3 regions of the Eubacterium sp. An3 genome follow, and region 1 is predicted to be linked to each of the others. Evidence: riboswitches for the same ligand, from Rfam matches in the RefSeq annotation. Region 1 holds a riboswitch; each other region holds the start of a gene.
The links. Region 1 has a riboswitch for thiamine pyrophosphate ahead of thiS (sulfur carrier protein ThiS). Riboswitches for the same ligand answer to the same signal wherever they lie in the genome.

Region 1 (4,205 bases):
GTTTCGTATTTGTCAGAGTTGTATGTTTCCTGAAAAACAGTGACGTAGTCTGCCCCGCACTGATGTAGATGGGCGTACTCGTCGGAGTTCATCGGATAAACTTCCAGACCGACCACCCGGAAATATTTCCGGGCGATTTCACAGGCCCGGCCGATATATTCCACAGTGGAACGTTTCCGGCTTTCACCGGTCAGAATGAGGATTTCCTGCAGACCAGTTTTGGCGATGGCGGCAAACTCCTTCTCGATTTCCTCTTCGTTGAGCTGGGCCCGTTTGATGTGATTGTGGCAGTTAAACCCGCAGTAAATGCAGTAATTTTCGCAATAATTGGCGATGTAGGCCGGAGTGAACATGCAGACAGAATTGCCGAAATGTTTCCGGGTCTCCGCCTGGGCCGCCTGGGCGATGTCTTCCAGCAAAGGCAGCGCCGCCGGGGACAGCAGCGCCTTGAAATCCTCCAGGGAACGGTTGTCGTGGGAGAGGGCGCGGCGCACGTCGTTTTCGGTGTAAATGTCATAATTGTAGGCGTTCATGGCGGAAATCACCTGATCCATCACATCGGAACCGATGTCTTCCATATCCGGCAGATAGGTCATGTGATCGATGCGGTTTTCTTTCTGATGTTCGCGGATTTCGTCGCTTAAAATACTTTCGTTGATATGAGTTTCTGTGTTCATTCTTATCCTCCTCGCTGTTAATCTCTCAGATAGCCGGTGAGGGGGGAGGAAGCGCTGGCTCCTTTGGCCCGTACATTTCCCATACCGGCAAGGTAAGCGGCTCTGCCGGCCTCCACGGCTTTTTTCATGGCACCGGCCATCTGTTTCACATCACCGGCGGTGGCGATGGCAGTGTTTGCCATGACCGCCGCGGCACCCATTTCCATGGCCTCGCAGGCCTGGGACGGACGGCCGATACCTGCGTCCACGATAATCGGCAGATCAATTTCATCAATGAGGATCTGGATGAATTCCTTTGTGCACAGCCCTTTGTTGGAACCGATTGGCGCGCCCAGCGGCATGATGCAGGCGGCACCGGCCTCGGTCATATCCCTGGCCATATTTAAGTCCGGGTACATATAAGGCATGACGATGAAACCCTCTTTTGCGAGAATTTCCGTTGCCTTAACTGTCTCGTAATTATCCGGCAGGAGATATTTGGTATCCCGCATGATCTCGATTTTGATGAAATCACTGCCGCAGACCTCTCTGGCAAGCCGGGCGATGCGGACGGCCTCATCGGCATTTCTGGCGCCGGAGGTGTTTGGAAGAAGAGTGACATCTTCCGGAATGTAGTCAAGAATGTTGGCGAGGCCGCCCTCGTTGGCCCGGCGCAGAGCCATGGTCACAATCTGCGCCCCAGCCTCCTCCACAGCCGCTTTGATGAGCTCCAGGGAATATTTGCCGGAGCCCAGAATAAATCTGGATGTAAATTCGTGGTTCCCTAATTTCCATGTATCCTTTGTCATTGTTTCGTCCTTTCTTTTAGTGTTTTTTATGGTTTTCCGGCGGAGTGGAGATGGTGTCATGATCCCTGTCCCCGGGTTCCTGCCTGTTTCAGGATCAGTTCCACCACCAGGTTTGCCTGGTGGGCCGCACAGAGCGCCACCCGGGGTGCCATCAGACTGTGGCCCTCGGAGACTTCCGCCGTTTCATCTCCGCAAAGATAGAAATGCGAGGAGATTTTTCTTGTGCGGATTGAGTTGCTGTCTCCGTAGCCCGCCATACCGCTGGCGGCGATGAGATATTTTTCCGGGAAATGCTCCAGCACCGCTTCAGCCAGCATTGCCTTATTCTCCGGCACGTCAAAGGCCTCGCAAATATAGGTGTCATCCCGGAACAACTCCGGCACATTTTCCCTTGTGACCCGGACACAATCCTTCCGGATGGTCAGGTAAGGATTGATGGCCAGAAGGATGTCCGTCAGAGCCTCGGTCTTTGCCATGCCTATCTGATGAATAAAATATTGCTGCCGGTTCAGGTTTGTGATATCCACCCGGTCAAAGTCAATGAGATGCAGATGCCCCACGCCGATGCGGGCAAGGAAGATGGCAATATTGGAGCCAAGGCCGCCCAGTCCCGCCATGGCAACCCACGCCTTTGAAAGATGGCGCTGCACCGCCCCGGTATGGCGGCAGACCAGAGCCTGATGAAGCTCTTCCCGGGTGGGAATCGGCGCCGGACTGCCCGGATGCCGCCCTGAAATCGTCATTTCTCGTTCATATTTGTCAAAATACTCAGCCATTTGCTATCATCCTCCTCCCACAAAACTTACGACTTCAATCTGGTCGCCGTCTGCGATCACGGTATCCGCGTATTCCCGTTTTGGCACGATGTTCCCGTTCTTTTCCACGGCAATACGGTTTGTTCGGTAGCCGTGGCGGGAAATGTAGTCCTGAATGGTCAGGTTTTCTTCCCAGACTTCTTCCTGTCCGTTGACCCGTATCATAAAGAATCCTCCTTTCTGAGGTAGTGCGATTGGATCCGAAGGGGTTGGTTCAAACAAAAAATCAGTAGAATAACGTATGCACCTGCGCCGTAGCTTTCTTTAGGAATTGTAGTAAAAATCCTATAAAAAAAGGTTCACGAAAGAATACACCCGCGGTGGTGCACCCCTTCATGAACCAGAAATTGTCTCCGTTCAATCACATGTTCTACCTTATGTTATTGTGTAAATATCCTGATAATAAGCAAAAATCGGGAGGTGGCATCTGCCATCTCCCGCAATTGTCATCTTATTCCTACGTTGGCATTATCCAAATCAGGTTTCCGGGTCGAAATTCACAACTTCCTCTCAGCCTGTTTACAAGCTCCCCGTATTTATTTACGTTTTCTAATATAAAAGTATTTTAAAGAAATGTCAAGAAAAAAATGTGCGTTTCATCAAAAGACTGCCTTTTGTCAGGAGAAAGAGAGGATTGTAGCGTGGGTCTTGTATTTTCCCCCAAAACACGATATGATAGGCGCAAACACTGCGATTTTTGGGCGGCCGGAAGGTCCGGTGCGGCGAAAAGAGAGCAGTGTGATCACGATACATTTATTTCAGGGAGGATACTATGATTCAGGCAGTTGTTTTTGACATGGACGGCGTCATTTTTGACTCCGAGACTCTGTTAACACAGTGCTGGGTGGATGTCACAAAGAAAGACGGGATTCCGGATGTGGAACATACCAATTACCTTTGTCTGGGCGTCAATGATGCGGAGACCAAAGAGATATTTCTTGATGTGTACGGACAGGATTTCCCGTACGATGCTTATGAAAAAGAAGTGATTCGCCTGTTCCGTGAGCGGGCCAGCGGCGGCAAGCTTCCGAAGAAAGCAGGCGTGGAGGAGCTTCTGTCGTTCCTGAAGGAGCAGGGGATTAAGATTGCCCTCGCCACCTCTTCCAGGGAGGCCATCGTCCATGACGAGATCAGGGAGGCAGGGCTGCTGCCGTATTTTGATGTGATGGTCTGCGGCGATACCATCACAAAAAGCAAGCCGGACCCGGAGATCTATCTGAAAGCCTGCGGGCGTCTGGGCGTGGAGCCGGAAAACGCTTACGCCGTGGAAGATTCCTTTAACGGCGTCCGTTCTGCCACGAGGGCCGGGCTTTCCTGCATCATGGTGCCGGATATCAAACAGCCGGATGAGGAGATGCGTGAGCTTGCCTGCTGTATTCTGCCGTCTTTGATCGAAGTAAAAGAATATCTGCGGGAGCGGCTGAGAGAAGGGCAGGTATAACAGAAGCCGGTCTGTCGAATAAAGATGAATAGTTAAGAAATAGCCGGGAAACCCTAAAGCTTAACTGCAAAGTTCATTTATAAAAAAGAGTGAATGTCTATATGCATTCAAAGAAGCAGAGAACTCCTTTGGGAGTCAATTTTCTTTGATGCACGGAAACATTCACTCTTTTTATTATGCTCTTGATTATGTCTTTTTATTGCCCATTATTTTGTAATGAGGGCTGCCTGTCAGTCTTCATTTATCTGCCAGGCTTAATACATCCGGTAGGATTAGATACACCCGGCAGGATTAGTCCTCCACCGGAATCTTTGAATTAAAGGCGTCCAGTGCCAGCGCAGCCACGATGCCGACCACAATGCAGATGATATTTGTGACGGCGGAGCCGACGGAAACGGTAAAGCTGTCAACCGGAATGATCATGATGGTAGCGGCGATGACGATACCGATGATGGCGTGGAACGCATATGGATAATAATGATCA
Region 2 (4,205 bases), on a different contig from region 1:
ACCTCTGAGCAGGTAAATATTTTGCCAAAATAGTCAAGGACTCCCAGACGCCGCAAAGCCGCTTCCACATGGGGTCTCCCGCTGGAGGTGGCGATCACCATGGGAATATTTTCTGCCCTCAGCCTGTCCAGATATTCTCTCACTCCCGGCTTCAGAGGAGCCTCGTTATAATAAAAATCTTCCACGATTTTTAATGTGGCGGCTGCGATTTCTTCTTCCGTCTCGCTAAGCCCATAATTTTCTTTTATGTAGGCCGCTCCTTCCTCCACGGACATCCGTTCCAGTTTCTGCGGGAGATTATTCTCCGCCTCCACGCCAAGACTCTTCAGATAGCGGACGCTGACGTCTTCCCAGATAGGCATGGAATCAAGCAGAGTACCATCCACATCAAATATTGCTCCTGTCATTTAACATCTTCTCCGTCTGTTCCTTCAACTCTTTTGCCGCCGCCTCGATATCCGGTTTTGCAAATATAGCGCTGATCACCGCTATGCCGCAGATACCGCTGCCGGACAATTCCATCACATTTCCTGTGCTGATTCCGCCGATGGCAATGACCGGAATCTTCACCGCCTCACAGATGGCCTTCAATGTCTCGTGACTGACCTCCACGGCATCATCTTTGGAACCGGTCGGAAATACCGCGCCCACGCCCAGATAGTCCGCGCCTTTTTGCTCCGCCAGAAGTGCCTGTTCCACCGTCTGGGCAGACACGCCGATAATCTTGTCAGGACCGAGTTTTTCCCTCACTGCTCCCGCTTCCATATCGCTCTGCCCCACATGAACGCCGTCGGCATCCATAGCCAGAGCAATGTCCACATTATCATTGATCACAAAAGGAACCTGATATTTCTTGCAAAGTTCTTTAATTTCTTTGGCTTCTTCCAGAAAATGCGCCTCATCCAGATTCTTCTCCCGAAGCTGAATAAATGTAGCCCCTCCTTTTATTGCTGCTTCCACATCCTGATACAGCGTGCGGCCTCCCAGCCAGCTTCTGTCGGTAACCGCATATAAAAGCAGGTCTTTTTTATCGAATCTCATAGCTGTCCTCCCTATCTGATTTCAAAACGGGCGCCTTTATCCAGGGTGTCTCCGTTCATATTGTAGATGGCATCGATAATCCGGTTACGGTAAGTGGAATTTCCATCCCCTTCCTGCATCCGGCTCCATCCGATCTCCCCGGCCAGTCCCATGGCGCAGACGGCAGCTGCAGCTGCTTCTGTCTGGTTATCCGGATTCGCTACCAGAAATGCGGTCATCATGCCGGAAAGCTGGCATCCGGTTCCGGTGATTCTGCCCATTTCCGGGCGGCCGTTTCGAATCACATAGCAGACTTCGCCATCGCTGACCAGATCGATGGCGCCGGTGATCGCCACGATACATTCCGCCTTTTTCGCAAATTCTTTAACAAATGCCACCGCTTCTTCAAGATTATCTTCCGTCACGGCATCCGCCACATCGGCGTCCACTCCTTTTGTAGTTCCGCTGCCATGGGCCAGCGTCTTGATTTCTGAAATATTTCCCCGAATGGCGCTAAGTTCCAGCTCCTTCATCAGTTCCACCGCAGTATCAGTACGAAGCGCGCTGGCTCCGGCGCCCACCGGGTCCAGCAGAACCACATGATCAAGAGCATTGGCCCGTTTTCCGGCAGCAAACATTCCCTGAATACTTCTTTCATTCAGGGTACCGATATTGATGTTCAGACCGCCGCAGATGGAAGTGATATCCACCACATCCCTCGGTTCATCAGACATGATCGGGCTGCCTCCGCATGCCAGCAGTACATTCGCCACATCATTGACCGTCACATAATTGGTAATATTGTGAACCAGCGGAACGGTCTTTCTCACATTGTCAAAACATTTTCCAAGCATTACATTTCCTCCTGTTCTCTGATATGCCTGATTGCCCTCCGGGACGCCAAAAGGCGGATATGCCAAACTGACATATCCGCCGAAATTCTTCGTGCCTGTATATCCCTACGTTGGCATTATCCAAATCAGGTAAAGGGTCGAGACGATTCAGTCTCCTCTCAGCCTGCTTGATACGCAAGCTCCCCGTTTTTATTATTACAAACATTTTTATTATACTACTTTTTACCGGTTTTGCAACTGTTTTTCAGACAATTCTTATTTCTCAGCCTTTTCCGGTCTCTTTTTATCCGGCACTAAAAACATAAAAATCAATGAACTGATCAGCAGCATATATGGATAAATCAGATTAGGCATCACATCAAAAGCCGATAATTCACTGCCCAGCTCCGCCGATGCAGACAGAGCGATGAGCATCTGGGCTCCGTAAGGAATCACTCCCTGAAAGATGCAGGAAAATGTATCAAGAATTGACGCCGTATTCTGCGGACTGATTCCATAATCTTCCGCCATATCCTTTGCTATGGGATTGGCCATAACGATAGCTACCGTATTATTGGCAGTTGCGATATCAAGCGCCCCCACAAGCAGACCGATCCCCAGCTTTCCGCCGTTCCGGCTCCGGAAAACTCTTTTTATAAAATGCAGCAGCGCATCAAATCCCCCGTATTCTCCAATCAGGCCTCCGATAGCTGACACCAGAATAGTCACCATGATCGTCTCATACATACCGGCCGCTCCTGAACCCATGTTGGTCAGCAGATCCACACCGGAAACATTGCCCGTCACCAGCATGATGAAAGCTCCCGATACAATTCCAATGAGCAGAACCACAAAGACGTTGATGCCGATGATTCCTCCCACCAGAACAAGCAGATAAGGAATCACTTGAATCAGATTATAATCCTGTACAATCCGCCCTTCCGGCACATTTCCGGAAGTCATAAGAAAAATCACCACCATGGCCGCCAGCGCTGCCGGCAGCGCAATCTTGAAGTTAGCCCGGAACTTATCTCTCATGGCACAGCCCTGCCCGTTACAGGCCGCAATGGTCGTATCAGAAATGAAGGACAGGTTATCTCCGAACATAGCTCCACCTACCACAGCACCTACACAGGCAGCCGCTCCGAATCCGGACGCTTCCGATACAGCCACGGCAATCGGCGTAAGCAGGGTGATGGTTCCCACCGAGGTTCCCATAGCCAGCGATACAAAAGCACTGACCACAAACAACACAACTACCGCATACTGCGCCGGAATCAGTGACAGAAGGCAATAGGCCACACTCTCCGCGCTGCTTCTTCCCACAACGCCCACAAAAACGCCGGCAGCCAGGAAAATAAGAATCATTGTCACGATATTTTTATCACCCACACCCTTTGCCATAATTGCCAGCTTTTTATCAAAATTAAGCTTCGGATTCTGTATACAGGCCACCAGCAATGCCGCCAGAAACGAAACCACAATAGGAACATTATAAAATCCCATCGGTATCTTCATCACATACTCAAACAAAATCCCCAGGCCCAGATACAGCACCAGAAATACCCCGATAGGCAGCAGTGCTTTCCAGTTTTCTTTCTTCATAATAATACTTTCCTCTCTTGCAAATAAATTTAAAAGTAGCACGGCATTTTTCGAAAAAAACAAAGTTTTCCGTCGAAATACTTTATTTAAGAAAGAATCCTGCAGAGCAGGATTCTCCGCCTGCGGCGTCCGAAAAGGCACCGGGATTATTATACCATAAATGCACAGAGATTTATCACTGAAATGGGGATTTGCCGATTTGAATCTATAGGTTTTGAAATTATCCGTAAATCTTTATGCATGCAGATTCACAAGCCCTACTTCACCGTCACCTCTTTCGGCGCCTCAATTTCATTGGCAATGGTGTGTTCTGTCAACTCTGACAACATCCGGATCTTTTTATTCAGCATCGGCCGCATACAGTTTGGCACGTGTTCCTGGTGGGCCCGGTGGATAGCCACGCATTCTTTACAGTTGCCGTGGTAACGACAGGCTTTTTTACAGGGGCAATGATCTTTGTCTTTGTATTCTTCCCGAAATGCCGAGGCAAATTCTTCCTGGATGCGAAGACCTTCTTTCCTGTTGCCTTTGTGAAACTCTTTCATGGCTGCTTTTTCGATTTCATTTCCATCGATGATCATATTTCTACTCCTTTTCTTTGATTCGTGGTTGCTTATTATAAGTCAGGTGCAATGGTAACAACTGTTCCATGCAATATAATAATAACTCCCTGACATCTTGTAAAATAGCGTTTTTACACCTATAATATAGAAAAAAAGAGCCAAAAACTATTTTAAAGGAGGAATC
Region 3 (4,205 bases), on a different contig from region 1:
TACAGTATGCCAGCACGATCATTTTAAGCCGTACTCAGGATGTGAAGGAAGACAAGCTAGAGAAGACCATTGAATTGATCCGTACACTCAATGATCGTTCCCCGATTGTCACAACTCCGTGGGAGGATATCACCGGGGCACAGATTCTTGAAGTCATGGAAGGAAAGAATGATTTTGCTGAAGACCTTCTTCGCGAGGCGGAGATCTGCCCGGAATGTGGTCATCATCACCATGAAGGCGAACACTGCCACGACCACGAGCATCACCATGATCATGACCACGATCATGAAGGCCATGACCATGAAGAACACCTCCACGATGACGAGCACTGCCATCACGAAGAGCACCATCACGACCATGATCATGAGCATCATCATGATCACTGCGGCTGCGAGGGACACGATCACCATCATCATGGTCATGAGGGCCATCACCACGCCGATGAAGTGTTCACAAGCTGGGGAAAAGAGACGCCGAAGAAATTTACGGAAGAGCAGGTTCGGGGTATTCTTGAGAAGCTGGCTGATGAAGACAGCAGAGAGTACGGTATTATCCTGAGAGCCAAGGGTATTGTGCCGGATGAAAACGGTAAATGGCTGCATTTTGATCTGGTTCCTGGCGAGGAAGAGGTACGGTACGGTGCTGCGGAATATACGGGAAGGATCTGTGTCATTGGTTCTGAGCTGAAAGAAGATAAGCTTGCGGAGCTGTTTGGATTATAGAATCTGACGGAGGATAGTTATGCCGGGAAAGAAAGAAATGGAGATTCCTGTTTATGTGTTTATGGGTTTTCTGGAGAGTGGAAAGACCTCATTTATTCAGGACACACTGGAAGAAGATTATTTTAATAACGGAGAGAGGACGCTTCTGTTTGCCTGTGAAGAAGGCATGGAGGAGTATGACGAGGAGCTGTTGAAGAAGACCAACACTACCCTTGTGTATGTTGAGGAGGAAGAGGATTTTAATAAAGATTTCCTCATCAGCAAAGTGCTGCAGTATTATCCGGATCGGGTGATCATTGAGTATAACGGTATGTGGTCTGTTGAGCGGATGATGACGGAGATGGACGATACGCCGCTGCTGGTGTTCCAGACCATCGTGACGGTCAACGGAGAGACTTTTGATCTGTATATGAACAATATGCGCTCCCTGGCGGTGGAAATGTACAAAATTGCAGAGATGGTCATTATCAACCGCTGCACGGCAGAGATGCCGCGGGCGACCTGGCGAAGAAGCATCAAGGCGGTGAACCGCCGGGCACAGGTTCTGTTTGAATCGGTGGATGATGACGATATGGGTGAAGAGGATGATACGCTGCCTTTTGATATTGAAGGTGATGAGATTCATCTTGAGGATGAGGATTACGGTATCTGGTTTGTGGACGCCATGGAGCGGCCGGAGGTTTATGACGGAAAGACCATGGTCATGAAGACAAGAGTTTTCAAGTCCATCCGTCTGCCAAAGGGTTGCTTTGTGCCGGGGCGTCATGCCATGACCTGCTGTGCTGACGATATCCAGTTTATCGGATATCTCTGCCACACGAATCATGCCAAGTCATCTACCATAAAGTCGTTAAAGAATAAGATGTGGGTGAATCTGACAGCGGAAGTCCGCATTGAATATAATAAGGAATACGGCGAAGAAGGACCGGTGCTCTACGCCAAGAGAGTGGAGGCGGCGGAGCCGCCGGTGGACGAACTGGTTTACTTCTAAAAGAGATAGAAAATCAACGAAAATATACTTGTTTTTTGTTGGGAAATGTACTATACTTACCCCAATTGGATAATATAAATCAGGGGAGTTCATGAGATGAGCTGAGAGTAAGGTGACACCTTAGACCCTTTTAACCTGTTGGATAATGCCAGCGTAGGAAGTATTTATGATGTTTTTTGCGTCCGCATTATGCGGGCGTTTTTTTAGTTCAAAGGAGGAAGATAAGATGAACGCGAGTGTTGCAATTCAGGTTTTACCAAATGTACAGGACGAAAATGAAGTTATCCGTATTGTCGATGAGGTGATCGACTACATTAAGTCTACAGGGCTCAGTTACTATGTGGGACCGTGTGAGACTTCTATTGAGGGTGATTATGATCAGCTCATGGAAATTGTGAAAAACTGTCAGATCGTGGCTGCCAAGGCTGGCTGCAAGGCCATGAACACCTATGTAAAGATTTCTTATAAGCCGGAAGGAGACGTGCTGACCATTGACAAAAAGGTTACAAAACATCACCAGTAAGCTTCCGGCGGCAGCGGCTCTGGCACTCATCGTGCTGCTCTGGTTCATTTTGAGCGAGACCGGCATTGTGCCTGGCTATATGCTCCCGTCGCCGGTGGACGTGGTGAAAGCGCTGATCGGAGATTTTCCAATTATCATGGAGCATGCGCGTACTACGCTGCAGGAAGCGTTTTACGGCCTCTCCATCGGAATCATTCTGGCGTTTATTACCGCTACGCTGATGGATCATTTTCTGATTCTTAACAGGGCATTTTATCCAATTATGATTATTACTCAGACCATCCCGACCATTGCCATTGCTCCGGTGCTGGTTTTGTGGATGGGCTTTGGGATGGCGCCGAAGATTACTCTGGTGGTCATCACTACATTTTTTCCGATCACGGTGGGACTCCTGGACGGATATAAAAGTGTTGACAGGGATTCCATTGATCTGATGCGGGCCATGGGAGCGACAAAGCTCCAGATTTTCTGGCATGTGAAGATTCCGGCGGCCATGCCGCAGTTTTTTGCGGGACTCAAGATTTCCGCCTCCTACGCAGTGGTAGGCGCGGTTATTTCAGAATGGCTGGGTGGTTTTGTGGGACTCGGCGTTTATATGACCAGAGTAAAACAGGCATATGCTTTTGACAAAATGTTTGCCGTCATCATTTTCATTGTGGTCATCAGCCTGCTGCTGATGGCGGTGGTAAATGTGATACGGCGAGTATCCATGCCGTGGATGGCGGTGGAAGAAAGAGGAGAGAAAGATGAAAAAGAATAATTGGAAAAAAGCAGTATCCGTTATGTTGGGGGCGGCAATGCTCCTGGGACTTACCGCCTGCGGTTCCGCGGGCAATGAAGCGTCTTCCACAGGAGAGGACAAAGAACTGACAAAAATTACTTTTTGCCTGGACTGGACGCCAAATACCAATCACACCGGTCTGTATGCGGCTCAGGCACTGGGCTATTATGAGGATGCGGGTCTGGAAGTGGAGATCGTGCAGCCGCCGGAAAATGGAGCGGCAACCATGTGCGCTTCCGGACAGGCGCAGTTTGCCATTGAGGCACAGGATACCATGGCGGCAGCTCTGGATTCCGATGAGCCGCTGGGTATTACGGCCGTAGCTGCAGTGCTGCAGCATAATACTTCAGGAATCATTTCCAGAGCAGGCGAAGGCATTGACCGTCCAAAGGGACTGGAAGGAAAGACTTATTCCACCTGGGAATCTCCGATTGAACTGGCAACTCTGGAGACTGTTGTAAAAGAAGACGGCGGTGATTTCAGCAAAGTGACGCTGATTCCAAATGATATCACCGATGAGCCGGCGGCGCTGGAAGCAAAACAGACTGACGCCATCTGGATTTTCTACGGATGGGGAGGCATTAACGCCGAGCTGCGGGGAATGGATTTTGATTACTGGAACTTCCGGGATATCAATTCCGTATTTGACTATTATACGCCGGTCATCATTGCCAACGATGATTTTCTGAAAGAATCCCCGGATGTGGCAAAGGCATTTCTTTCGGCAACAGCCAAAGGTTATGAGTACGCTGTGGAAAATCCTCAGGAAGCGGCTGATCTGCTCATGGAGGGGGACAACACAGGTTCCCTGTCCGGTTCTCAGGATCTGGTTTATGCCAGTCAGGAATGGATTTCAGAGCAGTATGTGTCCGATGCGGCATCCTGGGGCGTTATCGATCCGGCAAGATGGGACGCCTTCTATACATGGCTCTATGAAAATAAGCTGACCGATAATGATCTGACCGGAATTGGTTATTCCAATGATTATCTGCCGCAGTAAATGCCGCGGTTTATGAATTGGCGCGGTTATGCTGTCCGCCCCTTGGCGGACGGCAGATTATGCGGAATTTCTGAAAGACTGCAATAATAAAGGAAACGATCATGACATTATTAAAAGCAGAACATATCACAAAAAAATACAGCGGAAGAACAATCATTGAGGACATCAGCATCGATCTTCAGGAGGGC

Region 2: another riboswitch for thiamine pyrophosphate. It lies ahead of thiM (hydroxyethylthiazole kinase); the one in region 1 lies ahead of thiS (sulfur carrier protein ThiS).
Region 3: another riboswitch for thiamine pyrophosphate. It lies ahead of B5F87_RS05700 (thiamine-binding protein); the one in region 1 lies ahead of thiS (sulfur carrier protein ThiS).

Annotation. Positions count from the first base shown of each region.
Region 1 covers NZ_NFIR01000006.1:102,732-106,936, reverse strand. The annotation lists gene thiH (2-iminoacetate synthase ThiH) at 1-596, opposite strand, end outside; gene B5F87_RS08055 (thiazole synthase) at 695-1,465, opposite strand; gene thiF (sulfur carrier protein ThiS adenylyltransferase ThiF) at 1,522-2,241, opposite strand; gene thiS (sulfur carrier protein ThiS) at 2,248-2,445, opposite strand; TPP riboswitch at 2,718-2,823, opposite strand; gene B5F87_RS08040 (HAD family phosphatase) at 3,053-3,721, shown strand; gene B5F87_RS08035 (DUF368 domain-containing protein) at 4,013-4,205, opposite strand, start outside.
Region 2 covers NZ_NFIR01000014.1:54,708-58,912, forward strand. The annotation lists gene B5F87_RS12050 (HAD family phosphatase) at 1-407, opposite strand, end outside; gene thiE (thiamine phosphate synthase) at 388-1,041, opposite strand; gene thiM (hydroxyethylthiazole kinase) at 1,053-1,874, opposite strand; TPP riboswitch at 1,960-2,070, opposite strand; gene B5F87_RS12065 (Na+/H+ antiporter NhaC family protein) at 2,130-3,458, opposite strand; gene B5F87_RS12070 (LPS biosynthesis protein) at 3,716-4,039, opposite strand.
Region 3 covers NZ_NFIR01000004.1:32,759-36,963, reverse strand. The annotation lists gene B5F87_RS05710 (CobW family GTP-binding protein) at 1-722, shown strand, start outside; gene B5F87_RS05705 (GTP-binding protein) at 742-1,713, shown strand; TPP riboswitch at 1,785-1,891, shown strand; gene B5F87_RS05700 (thiamine-binding protein) at 1,940-2,236, shown strand; gene B5F87_RS05695 (ABC transporter permease) at 2,205-2,996, shown strand; gene B5F87_RS05690 (ABC transporter substrate-binding protein) at 2,983-4,017, shown strand; gene B5F87_RS05685 (ABC transporter ATP-binding protein) at 4,119-4,205, shown strand, end outside.